One region of the Sphingomonas eleionomae genome, then DNA from elsewhere that is predicted to be linked to it. Evidence: predicted binding sites of a transcription regulator. Region 1 holds the regulator's gene; each other region holds the start of a gene.
The links. The regulator LexA, encoded in region 1, represses DNA repair genes until DNA is damaged. The targets are predictions, from matches to a motif close to GTTCCNCNCTTGTTCT.

Region 1 (4,278 bases):
ACTTGCCGCCCACGCGCGGCGGGCGGACGCGGAATTGCCAAGCGGCGGCCAGCACCGCCCGGCCCAGCCGCGATCCGGGGCTTTCGCCGACGATCTCGCAATCCTCCACCCGGTAATCGGGCACGGTTCGGCACATGATCATGCCCCATCCCGGCCCGGCCGCGCTGGACAGATAGCCCGCCAGTTCGGAATCATAGGGTTCCCGGTACCAGGCGGCGGCATAGAGCGGTTCGCCATTGGGACCACTGCCGTCGACGCGCGGGGTATCGCCGGGAATGCCGGTATCCGGCGGCCCCATGGTCGCGCGCGGCGCGGGCGGGCCTGCGCGGCCGGGAGGCGGGGCGCGCCCGATATCGGCCTGCGCCATCTGATCGCGCGACAATTCGATCCACGGGGCCTTGGGGGCAAAATTCTTGACCACCGGTGCCGGCTGGACGGACGGCGTGACGGGGCTGGGCGGCAGGCGGTCGTCGGTTTCGCGCGGACGTTCGGTCGATGGCGGTGGCGGCGCGGCCGCGGGACGGGGCGCGCTGGCGGCGGCGGGCGGCTTTTCCGATACTTCAGCGGCGTCAAAGGTGCTGAGCGCCATATCCACCGGTTCGCGCCTGACCAGCCGGGGGGCCAGTGTCATCATCACCAGCACGATCAGCCCCTCGACCAGCAGCGCCAGCAGAAACGGGCCGCCCCGCCCACGCAACCGTTCCCCGATCCGGGTTCGCCACGTCGGGCGTTCGATGGACTTTGAAACCACGCGAGAAACTTCCGGGGGGCGGCAGGGCTGACTGTCGGGTTAGGGTGCAGATGCGGCCAAGACAAGGCAGCGCGGCGGACACGGTGCAGTTTCCGCGCGCGCCCTCTTTCCCGGCACCGATGCCCGTGCCACATCCGGCCGATGGCACCCCCGCTCCTCCCGCTGGCCGATGCACAGGCCCGGCTGATCGACATGGCCATGCCGGTCGCGGCAGAGGCGTTGCCCATCGCCGGTTGCGCCGGGCGCTGGGCCGCCGAACCGGTCGCCGCGCTGCGCACGCAACCGTCCAGCGACCTGTCGGTGATGGACGGTTATGCCATCGCCAATGCCGCACTGCCCGGCCCCTGGACGGTCATTGGGGAAAGCGCCGCCGGACGGCCGCATGCCGGGCCGGTCGGGCCGGGACAGGCGGTGCGCATCTTTACTGGCGCAGTCATGCCGGCGGGCGCCGACTGCGTGCTGGTACAGGAAGAGGCGGCGCGCGACGGCGACCGGCTGATCCTGACCGGGGCTGGCCCGGCCGCGCCCGGCAGCAACGTCCGGCATCGCGGGCTGGACTTCAGCTCGGGCGCAACGCTGATCCGGGCGGGCGAGCGGATGACCCCGGCGCGCCTCGCCATGGCTGCGATGGCGGGTCATGGCGCGCTGTCGGTCCGCCGCCCGGTACGGGTTGCCGTCGCGGCGACCGGCGATGAACTGCGCCCGCCCGGAACGCCGATGGGCGATGCACAGATACCGGAGACGAACCGGCTGATGCTTGCGGCGATGCTCGCCGATCTGCCCGTGGACATCGTCGACCTTGGCATCCTGCCCGATAACCTCGAAACGCTTACCCGCGCCTTTGCCAGGGTCGATGCCGACCTGCTCGTCACCAGCGGCGGGGCATCGGTGGGCGACCATGACCTGGTGCAGCCCGCGCTGGCGGCGGCGGGGTGGTCCATTGATTTCTGGCGCGTGGCGCTGCGCCCCGGCAAGCCGGTGATGGCCGGGCGGCGCGGCGATGCACTCGTTCTCGGCCTGCCCGGCAATCCGGTTTCGGCATTCGCCACGGCGATGCTGTTCGTCCGGCCGGCCATCGCCGCACTGGGCGGATCGGTCGACCCCCTGCCCCGGCTGACCCCCGCGATCCTGGCCGACCCCCTGCCCGCCAATGGCGAGCGCACCGATTTCCTGCGCGCGGCAATCCTGCCCGACGGGCGCGTCGGCGCGGCGGCGGTACAGGACAGTTCGATGCTGATGACGCTGGCACGCGCCACCTGCCTGATCCACCGGCCCGCTGATGCCCCGGCGGCGGCTGTGGGCGATCCTGTGGATATCCTTGTGATCGCTTGACGCCATACGGAACAAAGCATATACGTTCCCAGTCTGTTCCGACACGGAGGATTGGGGATGCTCACCAAAAAGCAGCATGAGCTGCTGTGCTTCATTGCCGAACGCCTGGGCGAAGACGGCATTTCCCCCTCGTTCGAGGAGATGAAGGAGGCGCTCGACCTCAAATCGAAATCCGGGGTGCACCGGCTGATCGAGGCGCTGGTGGAGCGCGGGTTCATTCGCCGCCTGCCCAATCGCGCCCGCGCGCTCGAAGTGCTGAAGATGCCGGAACGGGGCGATGCAAAGCGGAGCAAGGGTGCAAAACGTGGTGACGTAGCACCACTTTCGCCACCTTCCGCAGTGCAGCGGATGCCGGAACCGGCGAACGACGTCATCGAAATCCCGCTTCATGGCCGCATCGCCGCCGGTGTGCCGATCGAGGCGATGGAGGGATCGCAGATGCTGCCGGTGCCCGCCGCGCTGCTCGGGTCGGGTGAACATTATGCGCTGGAAGTGTCCGGGGATTCGATGGTGGAGGCGGGCATCCTCGACGGCGATTATGCCCTGATCCGTAAGACGGAATCGGCCCGCGACGGCGAAATCGTGGTCGCGCTGATCGACGGGCATGACGCAACGCTCAAATACTTCCGGCGCGAGGGTGCGATGGTCCGGCTGGACCCCGCCAATCGCAGCTATGATCCGCAACGCTACCGCCCTGATCAGGTGCAGGTGCAGGGCCGGCTGTCGGGGCTGCTCCGCCGCTACTGACCAACGGGCCTGGGCGGTGGTGCCACGGGGCGGGCTGGTCGTGGCGGCATCACCGTCGGCGGGTTCAGCCATGGGTGCGCCCCCGGCCCGCGCACGGTGCGAACCGTTCCGCTCGCCAGGGTGATCGCAACGCCGCCGGTCTCCGCCAGCGTTGCCCGGTCCAGGCGCAACCAGCGCGGTACGCATCCGGCCGGCAACCGGCGATCGGCAATCACGATATCGGCAACGGCACACGCATCGCGCATCGCGGTCCATTCGACGAAATGGGCACTGCGGGTGGCAACGACCCGCCAGCTGAGGCCATTGGCATCCCGGACATCGGCCAGGCACAGGTCCGCGCTGCACCGCGCATCGGGCAGGGTGCTGAGCGACAGCGCCTCGCCATCCACCCCCGCTGCCTCGCCCAGCATCGACCGGGTATAGTCCCCCGCCCGGTCGCGCAGCAGCGCCAGCCCGTCCCCGGCCCGGATGGCGACATGGCGGCCATCGCCGGTTACCAGCAGGTCGGGCGGCGGCACGGACAGCGCGCCCAGCGCGCCGATGGCAACGGGTACCGCGCCCCATCGCCGCCATCGCGTCCGCCAGAGCGCGATCCACAGCCCACCGCCGAGCATCGCGGCAAACGCCCATCCCGGCATCGCGGGCAGCATCCGGACTGATCCGGGCGCATCCGCCGTCCAATGGGCAATCGCCAGGATCAGGTCGATGGCCTGCCCCGTCACCCACCATAGCGGCGCGCCCAGCCCCACCGCATCCAGCAGCAGCGCCGCCGCCTCGGCCGGCATGATGACGAACGTGGTGAGCGGAATGGCGACAAGATTGGCAATCGCGCCGTACACGCCGGACTTGTGGAAATGGAACAGCGCAATCGGCGTCAGCACCGCCTCCACCACCAGCCCCGTCAGCAGCAGCGAGGCAAGCCCCCGGCCCAGCCGGGCAAGCCGCCCCTCGTCCCGCCGTTCGAACCAGCCCTGCACCGCCGGATGACTGTGCAGCGCGATGATCGCGGTAACGGCGGCAAAGCTCAGCTGGAAACTGGGGCCGGCCAGGCTTTCCGGCCACAGCAGCAGGACGACGAACGCGCCGGTCGCGACCAGCCGCAGCGTAATCGCCTCCCGCCCCAGCAGCATCGCGGCCAGGATCAGCAGCGCGGCGATGCACGACCGAACCGTCGGCACCTCTGCGCCTGCCAGCCAGGTATAGCCAAGCGCGGCCGCCGCCCCGAACCCTGCAGCGATCAGCGGCACCCGAACCCGCAGGGCAAGTGCCGGAAACAGGGCCAGGATCCGCATGGCCGCCAGGATCGCGGCCCCTACCACCGCCGTGACGTGCAGGCCGCTGATCGACAGCAAATGGGCCAGGCCCGACCGGCGCATCGCCTCTGCATCCGCGTCATTGATGCCGCCGCGATCCCCGGTGGCCAGCGTTGCCGCGATTGCCCCGGCCCC
Region 2 (4,278 bases), on a different contig from region 1:
GGTTGTCGGCCGGCCACCGCCGGGCGGGCGGCAAGCTTTGGCCCAAGCAGAAAGGCAAATACTGCGCCGAAGACAGCCAGAACCGCGCCGACCAGAATGAGCGGATGGATGGTCATGCGACGGCCACCATCACGGCAAAGCCGGTGAGCGCGATGCCGAGCATCAACGCCATGGTGCCGGCGATGAACTGACCATAGCGCGCGGGTGCGCCGGCGGCACGGCGGGCGCGGACCAGCAGGGCGATACCGGCGATCCCCGACAGCCCGGCCACACCGGCCTGAATGGCGAGCGCGCGGGTCATCGCGGATCATTCTCGATCACGGTGCCGCGCCGGGCAGGGACGGTGCGGGTGCGATAGATCACCTTGGTCCCGCCGCGCGCACCGACGCCGAACACGCAGATGCCCAGGAAATAGCCGAAATCATACCAGCCGCCATTGTTCGGCACGGCATAAATGGCGACATCGGGCAGGAACAGCGAGGCGACCCAGGCGACCGGGAAGATGAAGCCGTGCCACACGCCGAGCAGGATGCCGGGGGCATCCGGCTGAACCGCCGTATCCACCTGCCGCGCGCAGGCGGCGAGGGTGAGGAGCAGCGCAAGGGTGGCAAGGTTGCGGGCGTTACGCTTCACATCCCCTCTCCCACCGAAAGAGGGGCAAGCCGCGCAGCGGCGCGGGGTGAGGGGGAGGGCCGCGATAGAGAGGGCGCGGGCGTCGATAGCGCCCACCCCTCATCCTTCCCACGCGGCTGCGCCGCGCGGGCCCCTTCTTCTCCCACAAGGGGAGAGGAGGAAGAAGGATCGAGGCGCGCCGTTTGGATCACCTTACTGACACGCCAGGCATTCGTCGTAGTCGGTGGTTTCGCCCAAGTCGAAGGTCGGCTTTTCGATCGTGTTGTCCGCCTCTACGCCGCCGGCGAAACCGGCGCGCTGCACCGATTTGGAGCGGAGATAGTAGAGCGACTTGATGCCCAGTTCCCACGCGCGGAAGTGGAGCATGAGCAGATCCCATTTTTCCACGTCCGCCGGGATGAACAGGTTCAGCGACTGTGCCTGATCGATGAACGGCGCGCGGTCGCCCGCCAGTTCGAGGATCCAGCGCTGGTCGATCTCGAAGCTGGTCTTGAACACGTCCTTTTCCTCTGGCGAGAGGAAGTCGAGATGCTGGACCGAGCCGCCGCGCTCCAGGATCGAGGACCAGACGCCTTCGCTGTTCTTCGATTTCTCGATCAGCAGCTTTTCCAGATAGGGATTGCGGACCGAAAAGCTGCCCGACAGCGTCTTGTGCGTGTAGATATTGGCCGGAATGGGTTCGATACAGGCCGAGGTGCCGCCGCAGATGATGCTGATCGACGCGGTGGGCGCAATCGCCATCTTGCAGGAAAACCGCTCCATCACGCCCATGTCGGCCGCGTCGGGGCAGGGGCCGCGCTCGACCGCCAGGTTCATCGATGCTTCGTTCACCTGAGCATTGACGTGCTTGAAGATGCGCAGGTTCCACATCTTGGCCATCGCCCCTTCCATCGGCAGGCCGCGGGCCTGAAGGAAGGAGTGGAAACCCATGACGCCAAGGCCGACCGAGCGTTCGCGGCTGGCCGAATAGCGGGCGCGGGCCATTTCGTCGGGCGCGCGCTCGATATAGTCGGTCAGGACGTTGTCGAGGAAGCGCATCACGTCCTCGATGAACCGCTTGTCGCCTTCCCACTCGTCCCAGGTTTCGAGGTTGAGCGAGGAGAGGCAGCAGACGGCCGTGCGGTCGTTGCCAAGGTGATCGCGGCCCGTGGGCAGCGTGATTTCGGCGCACAGGTTCGAGGTCGTGACCTTCAGACCCAGATCGCGGTGATGCTTGGGCATCGTGCGGTTCACATGGTCGCTGAACACGATGTACGGCTCACCCGTGGCGAGGCGGGTTTCGACGAGCTTCTGGAACAGGCCGCGCGCATCGACCTTGCCGCGCACGCTGCCGTCCTTGGGCGACTTCAGTTCCCATTCGGCGCCATCACGCACCGCTTCCATGAAGGCGTCGGGGATCAGCACGCCATGGTGCAGGTTCAGCGCCTTGCGGTTGAAATCGCCCGAGGGTTTGCGGATTTCGAGGAACTCCTCGATCTCCGGATGGCTGATGTCGAGATAGCAGGCGGCCGAGCCGCGGCGCAGCGACCCCTGGCTGATGGCGAGCGTCAGGCTGTCCATCACGCGGACGAACGGGATGATGCCGCTGGTCTTGCCATTGAGGCCGACGGGTTCGCCGATGCCGCGCACCGTGCCCCAATAGGTGCCGATGCCGCCGCCGCGCGAGGCGAGCCACACATTCTCGTTCCAGGTGGCGACGATCCCTTCCAGGCTGTCGGGCACGGAATTGAGATAGCAGCTGATCGGCAGGCCGCGGCCGGTGCCGCCATTGGACAGCACGGGGGTGGCGGGCATGAACCACAGGCGCGAGATATAGTCGTAGAGCCGCTGGGCGTGCGCGGCATCGTCGGCATAGGCGGAGGCGACGCGGACGAACAGGTCCTGATAGCTTTCGCCCGGCAGCAGATAGCGGTCCTTCAGCGTTTCCTTGCCGAAATCGGTCAGCAGCGCATCGCGCGAATGATCGACCTCCAGCGCATAGGGGCGCGGGTCGACGCGCGTCGATTCAGTGGCGGCCGCAGCCGGTTCCAGGGTGGCGGTTTCTGTCATTTCGGTTTCCTGAGTATCCCTGAAATCCATTGCCTGCCCCATCATAATCCAGCGGTTCGTCCGACTCGGGCAGCGAAGGCCGATGCTATCACCGATCGCCGCGCGCGAGAACAAAAAGTGATCAACCTGACCCGTCACTGCGCGAGCATGGCCGGTCCGCAAGATAACCCTGCGGTTCCGAAAATACCAGTGCTTGGGCTTGCCCCCACAAGCGACCACAACAGATTGTGGCTAATCGCGCTTCGAAGCAAGTCGGTAAATGACCTTTTAGGGACTCAATTCGTCGCTAAAAAGACTCGGGTCGTGGACCGGCCCGACAACGCGTGTGCCGCGACGCGCGGACCTTCCTTGGCTTTTGGACGGGGCAAGGGAACGGGCAGGGAACGAAAAATATTTTGATGTGGACGGGGCAGTGGAGGGATCGGGGCGGAGCGCGCCCACACCGCAGGCTCGTCCCCCAACTCGCTCGTCCTGAGCCTGTCGAAGAACGTATCCCACTGGTCAAGGCGTAGGGCAGCATCCTTCGACGGGCTCAGGACGAACGAGGGGGGTAAGGAGCGGAGCGATCCTGCACCCGGATGCCGTTGGATTGACCCGTGCCGTCATGGCGCGCCCTTTGACTGCCTTGCCTGTGGCAGTCGGAGGGCGCGCAATGACGGTTCAGACTGAAATCATGCGATCCTTAGAACCGGCCGGTCAGCTGCACGCCGTAGAAGCGGGGCTCGGCGGGGATGAAGGTGGGGATGCCGAACGCGCCGCCGGTATTGCCGGCATCGAGCAGATAATCCTCGTCGCTGAGGTTGCGGCCGAACACCGCGACCTCGTACCGGTCGTCGGCAAAGCTGATCCCGGCGCGGGCGTTGAACAGGGTGACGCCCGGCTGGCTGATCAGCGGGTTGTTCGGCACTTCGAAAAAGATCTGCGAGCGATAGGTGACGGTGGGCGTGGCAAAGACGCGGACATCGCCGATGCGCGCGTCGATGGTGAACCCGCCCGCCGCCTGAACCTCTGGCTGAAGGCGGAAGCGCGCGCCCGAAAAGGCGGGGGTCAGCGCCGAGCTTTCCTCGATCTTGGCATCGATATAGGCGCCGTTGCCGAACACCGTCAGCCAGTCGGTGGCGCGCAGCTGCACCTCTGCCTCCACCCCGAAATTGCTGGCATTGCCCGCGCTGCGGGTGCGGGTGATGCCGTCGGGATCGACGACGCTGACCTGAAAGCCCTTATACTGCTGATAATAGACGCCAAGGGTGCCGGACAACGGGCCGAACGCGCCCTTGATCCCGCCTTCGTAATTCCAGACGGTTTCCTCATCGATGATCGACAGGGCGCGTTCCGGGCCGAGGGCGCCGTTGCGGGCGCCGACCTGAACCACCGGGGACCGGCGGCCCTGCGAGATGGTGGCGTACAGGTTCACATCGTCGCTGGCGCGCAGCAGCACGTTGAAGCGCGGCAGCACGGCGGCGAAATTGCCCTCTGCCTCGAATGTCTGGCCGCGGGTATCGACCTGTCCGGGGACGAGCGAGACGCGGAAGCTGGGCACGGCGGCGAGCAGCGGCGGGATCTGCGTCAGCAGTTGCGGGCGCGGGGCCGATGCGA
Region 3 (4,278 bases), on a different contig from region 1:
CGCTGCTCTACATCGAAAGCATCCCCTATTGGGAGACGCGCGGCTATGTGATGACCGTGCTGCGCAACTACTGGATGTACGAACAGCATGAGGGCCGCACCTCGGCCAGCCGTCACGCGCTGAGCCAGGGGATGTGGCCCCGCTTTCCCGGCATGGTCGGCGCGCCTGCGGTTCGCATGACGGATACCAGCGCCGGACGGATCGTCGGTGCCAATTGATCAGGGGCGGGCCTTCATTCCCGTCCGCATTGCCGTCCTCACCATCTCCGACACGCGGACTGCGGCCGATGACCGGTCGGGCGATACGCTGGTCGAACGGCTGAAGGATGCGGGCCATATCCTTGCCGCACGCGGCATCTTGGCGGACGATGTCGCGCTGATCGTCGGTCAGCTGAACGAATGGATCGACGATCCGTTGGTCGATTGCATCCTGACCACCGGCGGCACCGGCGTTACCGGCCGCGATGTCACGCCAGAGGCGATCAAGCAGGTCCAGGACAAACCCATTCCGGGCTTTGGCGAATTGTTCCGCTGGCTCAGCTTTCAGACGATCGGCACGTCAACCATTCAGTCACGCGCTTGTGCCGCCGTCGCGCGCGGCACCTATCTTTTTGCATTGCCCGGATCGACCGGCGCGGTTCGCGACGGCTGGGACGGTATCCTGCGCGATCAGCTCGACAGCCGCCACCGCCCCTGCAACTTCGTCGAACTGATGCCCCGGCTGCGCGAACGCTGAACCAGCCAGACAAGGCCAAGCCCCGCCCCGATCATCAGGAACGGCATGGCGGGATAGTGATACCGGGTCTGTCCGGTAAACACGAACGCCAGTGCCGTCGTCAGCACGGGCACGGCCAGCGCAACCGCCATGGGCGACTGATCCAGTCGCCGCCGCCACAATGCCGCGACGCTGGGCGCAAAGCCGATTGCCGACAGGCCCAGGATCGACAGGTACACCAGCTGATTACCAGCCTGCGCAACCCGCCACAGGCCGGACCGGTCCGGATAGCTGGCGTGCAGCGACCAGAAGGCGTCGGTGTCTTTTGCCCATAACAGGATCACCTTGCGCACCCCCAGCATGGCCCAGTCGGCCGGATGCTGAACGATCCAGTCGATCGCCATCCGTTTCAGACGCGCGTCCATCTCCACCTGCCGCTCGATCCGCTGATCGAACGACAGTCCGGTCTGTGCCCACAGGGGCGATTTCTCGACCTGAAAATAGCCACCCGTGGCCAGATCGTTCGCACCGGCCTGTAACGCGATGCCGCCATTCGTGGATACCAGCACCGGCGCGCCAAGCTGTTGCTGATTGCGCATCGTCCACGGGGTCACCACCACCGCCATTCCCGCCACCGCCAGCAGCATCGTTGCCAGCGCCCGCCGCCAGCCAAACGCACGAAGCGACAGCCACATCGTCGGGATCAGCGCCATGCAAACGAACATCGATTGCGGCCGCATCAGCGTGGCCAGGCCCAGCAGCAGGCCCGCGAACACCGCCATGCCGGCCCTGCCCCGACCAAGGATCAGCGCAGCCACCCCCGCCATCAGCACCGTCGTGCTGGTCGTTTCCGCCGCCAGCACGCCGGTATAGACGATATGCGCCGGATAGACGGCATAGAGCAGCATCGAAAGCACCGCTGCCTCCCGCGCTGCGCCCAGCCCCCGCGCCATCGCCCCGATCAACGCGGTGATGGCCGCAGAAGCCATCAGGTTCACGATCAACGGTCCGGTCAGGTTCGGGCCAGTCAGCATCAGTGCGCCTGCCAGCAGCGCCGGATAACCGACAGGCCAGAACGCAGTAGGATGCCCGCGCTCCTGATATCCCATGCCAGCCGCCATTTCCTGAGCGCGCAGCAGATACCAAGCCCCATCCGAATCCGGTGTCACTGGCACGGCCAGGATAAAGATTGCCCGCAGGATCACCGCCAGCAGGATGGCGACAACGAACGGAGCCGTGCCCGTCGCCCAATCCCTGCTCAACCGCGATGAACCATGCAGCATGATTGTTCCTTCGCAGCAGATCCTATCGGGCAGTCCCATGCCGGGCGAGCGTCGCGCAGCGTCGGATGGTTTCAGGTCGGGACATTAACGACGAATCTGCCTTGCCCGGCCGTGATGTTCTATCTATGTTCCCCCCATGACCAGGCGCAATGCGCGGGGCGCAACCCACAACCCTGTCCCCAGACGGTTCGGCTTGGCCGACCGGCAGGCAGACGGCGACTGGCTCGATAACAGGGCGCTGATCGACGGCGAACCCCGTCCGATCCGCACCTCCGTCACCGTGGAAAGTCCCCGGACGATCATCACCCGCAATCAATCGCCCGACGTCCCTTTCGACCGTTCGGTCAATCCCTATCGCGGCTGCGAGCATGGCTGCATCTATTGCTTTGCGCGGCCAACCCATGCCTTTCACGACCTGTCGCCCGGCCTCGATTTCGAAACGCGGCTGTTCGCCAAGCTGGACGCCCCTACCCGCCTCCGGGCGGAACTTGCGCGGACCGGCTATCAATGTCGTCCGATTGCGTTCGGTACCAATACTGACGCCTATCAGCCGATCGAACGCGAATGGCGGATCATGCGCGGGTGCCTGGAAGTCCTGGCGGAATGCCGCCATCCGCTGACGATCACGACAAAGTCCGACCGGTTGCTGCGCGACCTTGACGTGTTGCGGCCCATGGCGGCACAGGGCCTGTGCGCCGTCATGATCTCGATCACTTCGCTTGACCCGCGGATCACCATGACGCTGGAACCGCGCGCGCCGCATCCCGAAAAGCGGCTGGCCGCCATCGCAAAGCTGACGGAGGCGGGCATTCCCGTCTATGTCTCGCTGTCCCCCGTCATCCCTGCGATCACCGACGGGGAGATGGAAGCGATCCTGTCCCGCGCAGCTGAAGCGGGGGCACGCGCCGCATTTTTCATGCCCGTCCGCCTGCCGCACGAGGTGGCACCGCTGTTCCGGGCGTGGCTTGAGACGCATTACCCGGACCGGGCGGGCAAAGTGATGGCGATCATCAATTCGTTGCGCGGCGGGCGGGACAACGATCCGGAATTCTTCACCCGGATGCGGGGACAGGGCGAATGGGCCGCCCTGCTCCGCACACGGTTTCAGATCGCCAGTCGCCGGCTCGGCCTTACCAGTGAGCGGCTGGACCTTCGCTGCGACCTGTTCCGCCCGCCCGCCGGGCCACAGGGCGATCTGTTCGCCTGATCAAGCAGCGATCGAATATCCCTTGAACTGCTCGCGGATCGCGGTTTTCAGCAGCTTGCCGGTCGCCGTATGCGGCAGGCTGTCGACGAAATGCACCTCGTCGGGTAGCCACCATTTGGCGACGTGCTGCGTCAGATAGGCCTGGATCTGTTCCGCTGTCACCGTGGTATCGGGCTTGCGGACCACCAGCAGGATCGGCCGCTCCTCCCACCGCGGGTGGTGAACGCCGATCGCCGCCGCCTCCGCCACGCCGGGACAGCCGACAGCCGCGTTTTCAAGCTCGACCGAGCTGATCCACTCGCCGCCGGACTTGATGACGTCCTTGGACCGATCGGTGATCTGCATCGTGCCATCGGGATGCAGGATTGCGACATCCCCCGTATCGAACCAGCCATCGGGGGTCAGGCAGGGGCCGTCGCCATCCTTGAAATACTGCTTAATAACCCAGGGGCCCCGCACCTGCAGCTGCCCGGCCTGTTGTCCGTCACGCTCCAGTACGCGGCCCTGCTCGTCCACGATCCGCATCTCGACGCCATAGGGCACGTGGCCCTGACGGCACACCTGGTCGACCTGCTGGTCGAAACTCAGCTCGTCCCAATCGACCGAGCGCTGGCCGATCGTGCCGATGGGCGATGTTTCGGTCATGCCCCAAGCATGATTGACGCGGACACCCATCCGCATCAGCCGCTCGATCATGGACCGCGGTGCCGCCGACCCGCCGATGGTCACGACCTTTAGGTGACGCGGCTCCTCCCCGGTCGCATCCATATGCTGAAACATCGCGAACCACACGGTCGGCACTCCAGCCGAATGGGTAACCCGTTCCCGATTCATCAGTTCGCACAGCAGCGCAGGCTCGTTCACCGTCGAAAACACCAGCTTCAGCCCAACTGCTGGCGAAGCAAAGGGCATACCCCAGCCGACGGCATGAAACATCGGCACGATCGGCATGGCCACCGATCCGGCCTCAAGGTCAAAGACCGAAGGCTGCAATTCGACGAGCGCGTGCAACGTGGAACTGCGATGGCTGTACAGCACACCCTTGGGGTTCCCGGTCGTGCCGCTGGTGTAACA

Region 2: ACNI3Q_RS08490 (ribonucleoside-diphosphate reductase subunit alpha) is a predicted target of LexA. The motif match lies at 2,790-2,805, and genes of this name have one in related genera.
Region 3: ACNI3Q_RS03065 (PA0069 family radical SAM protein) is a predicted target of LexA. The motif match lies at 2,114-2,129, and genes of this name have one in related genera.

What each region holds. Positions count from the first base shown of each region.
Region 1 is NZ_JBLTWP010000004.1:473,592-477,869, reverse strand. It holds gene ACNI3Q_RS13450 (energy transducer TonB family protein) at 1-697, opposite strand, end outside; gene ACNI3Q_RS13445 (molybdopterin molybdotransferase MoeA) at 893-2,083, shown strand; gene lexA (transcriptional repressor LexA) at 2,141-2,830, shown strand; gene ACNI3Q_RS13435 (ComEC/Rec2 family competence protein) at 2,824-4,278, opposite strand, start outside.
Region 2 is NZ_JBLTWP010000003.1:64,431-68,708, forward strand. It holds gene ACNI3Q_RS08475 (hypothetical protein) at 1-116, opposite strand, end outside; gene ACNI3Q_RS08480 (hypothetical protein) at 113-301, opposite strand; gene ACNI3Q_RS08485 (hypothetical protein) at 298-633, opposite strand; gene ACNI3Q_RS08490 (ribonucleoside-diphosphate reductase subunit alpha) at 826-2,712, opposite strand; gene ACNI3Q_RS08495 (TonB-dependent receptor) at 3,365-4,278, opposite strand, start outside.
Region 3 is NZ_JBLTWP010000001.1:673,614-677,891, forward strand. It holds gene ACNI3Q_RS03050 (lytic transglycosylase domain-containing protein) at 1-218, shown strand, start outside; gene moaB (molybdenum cofactor biosynthesis protein B) at 208-735, shown strand; gene ACNI3Q_RS03060 (hypothetical protein) at 669-1,997, opposite strand; gene ACNI3Q_RS03065 (PA0069 family radical SAM protein) at 2,134-3,204, shown strand; gene ACNI3Q_RS03070 (long-chain fatty acid--CoA ligase) at 3,205-4,278, opposite strand, start outside.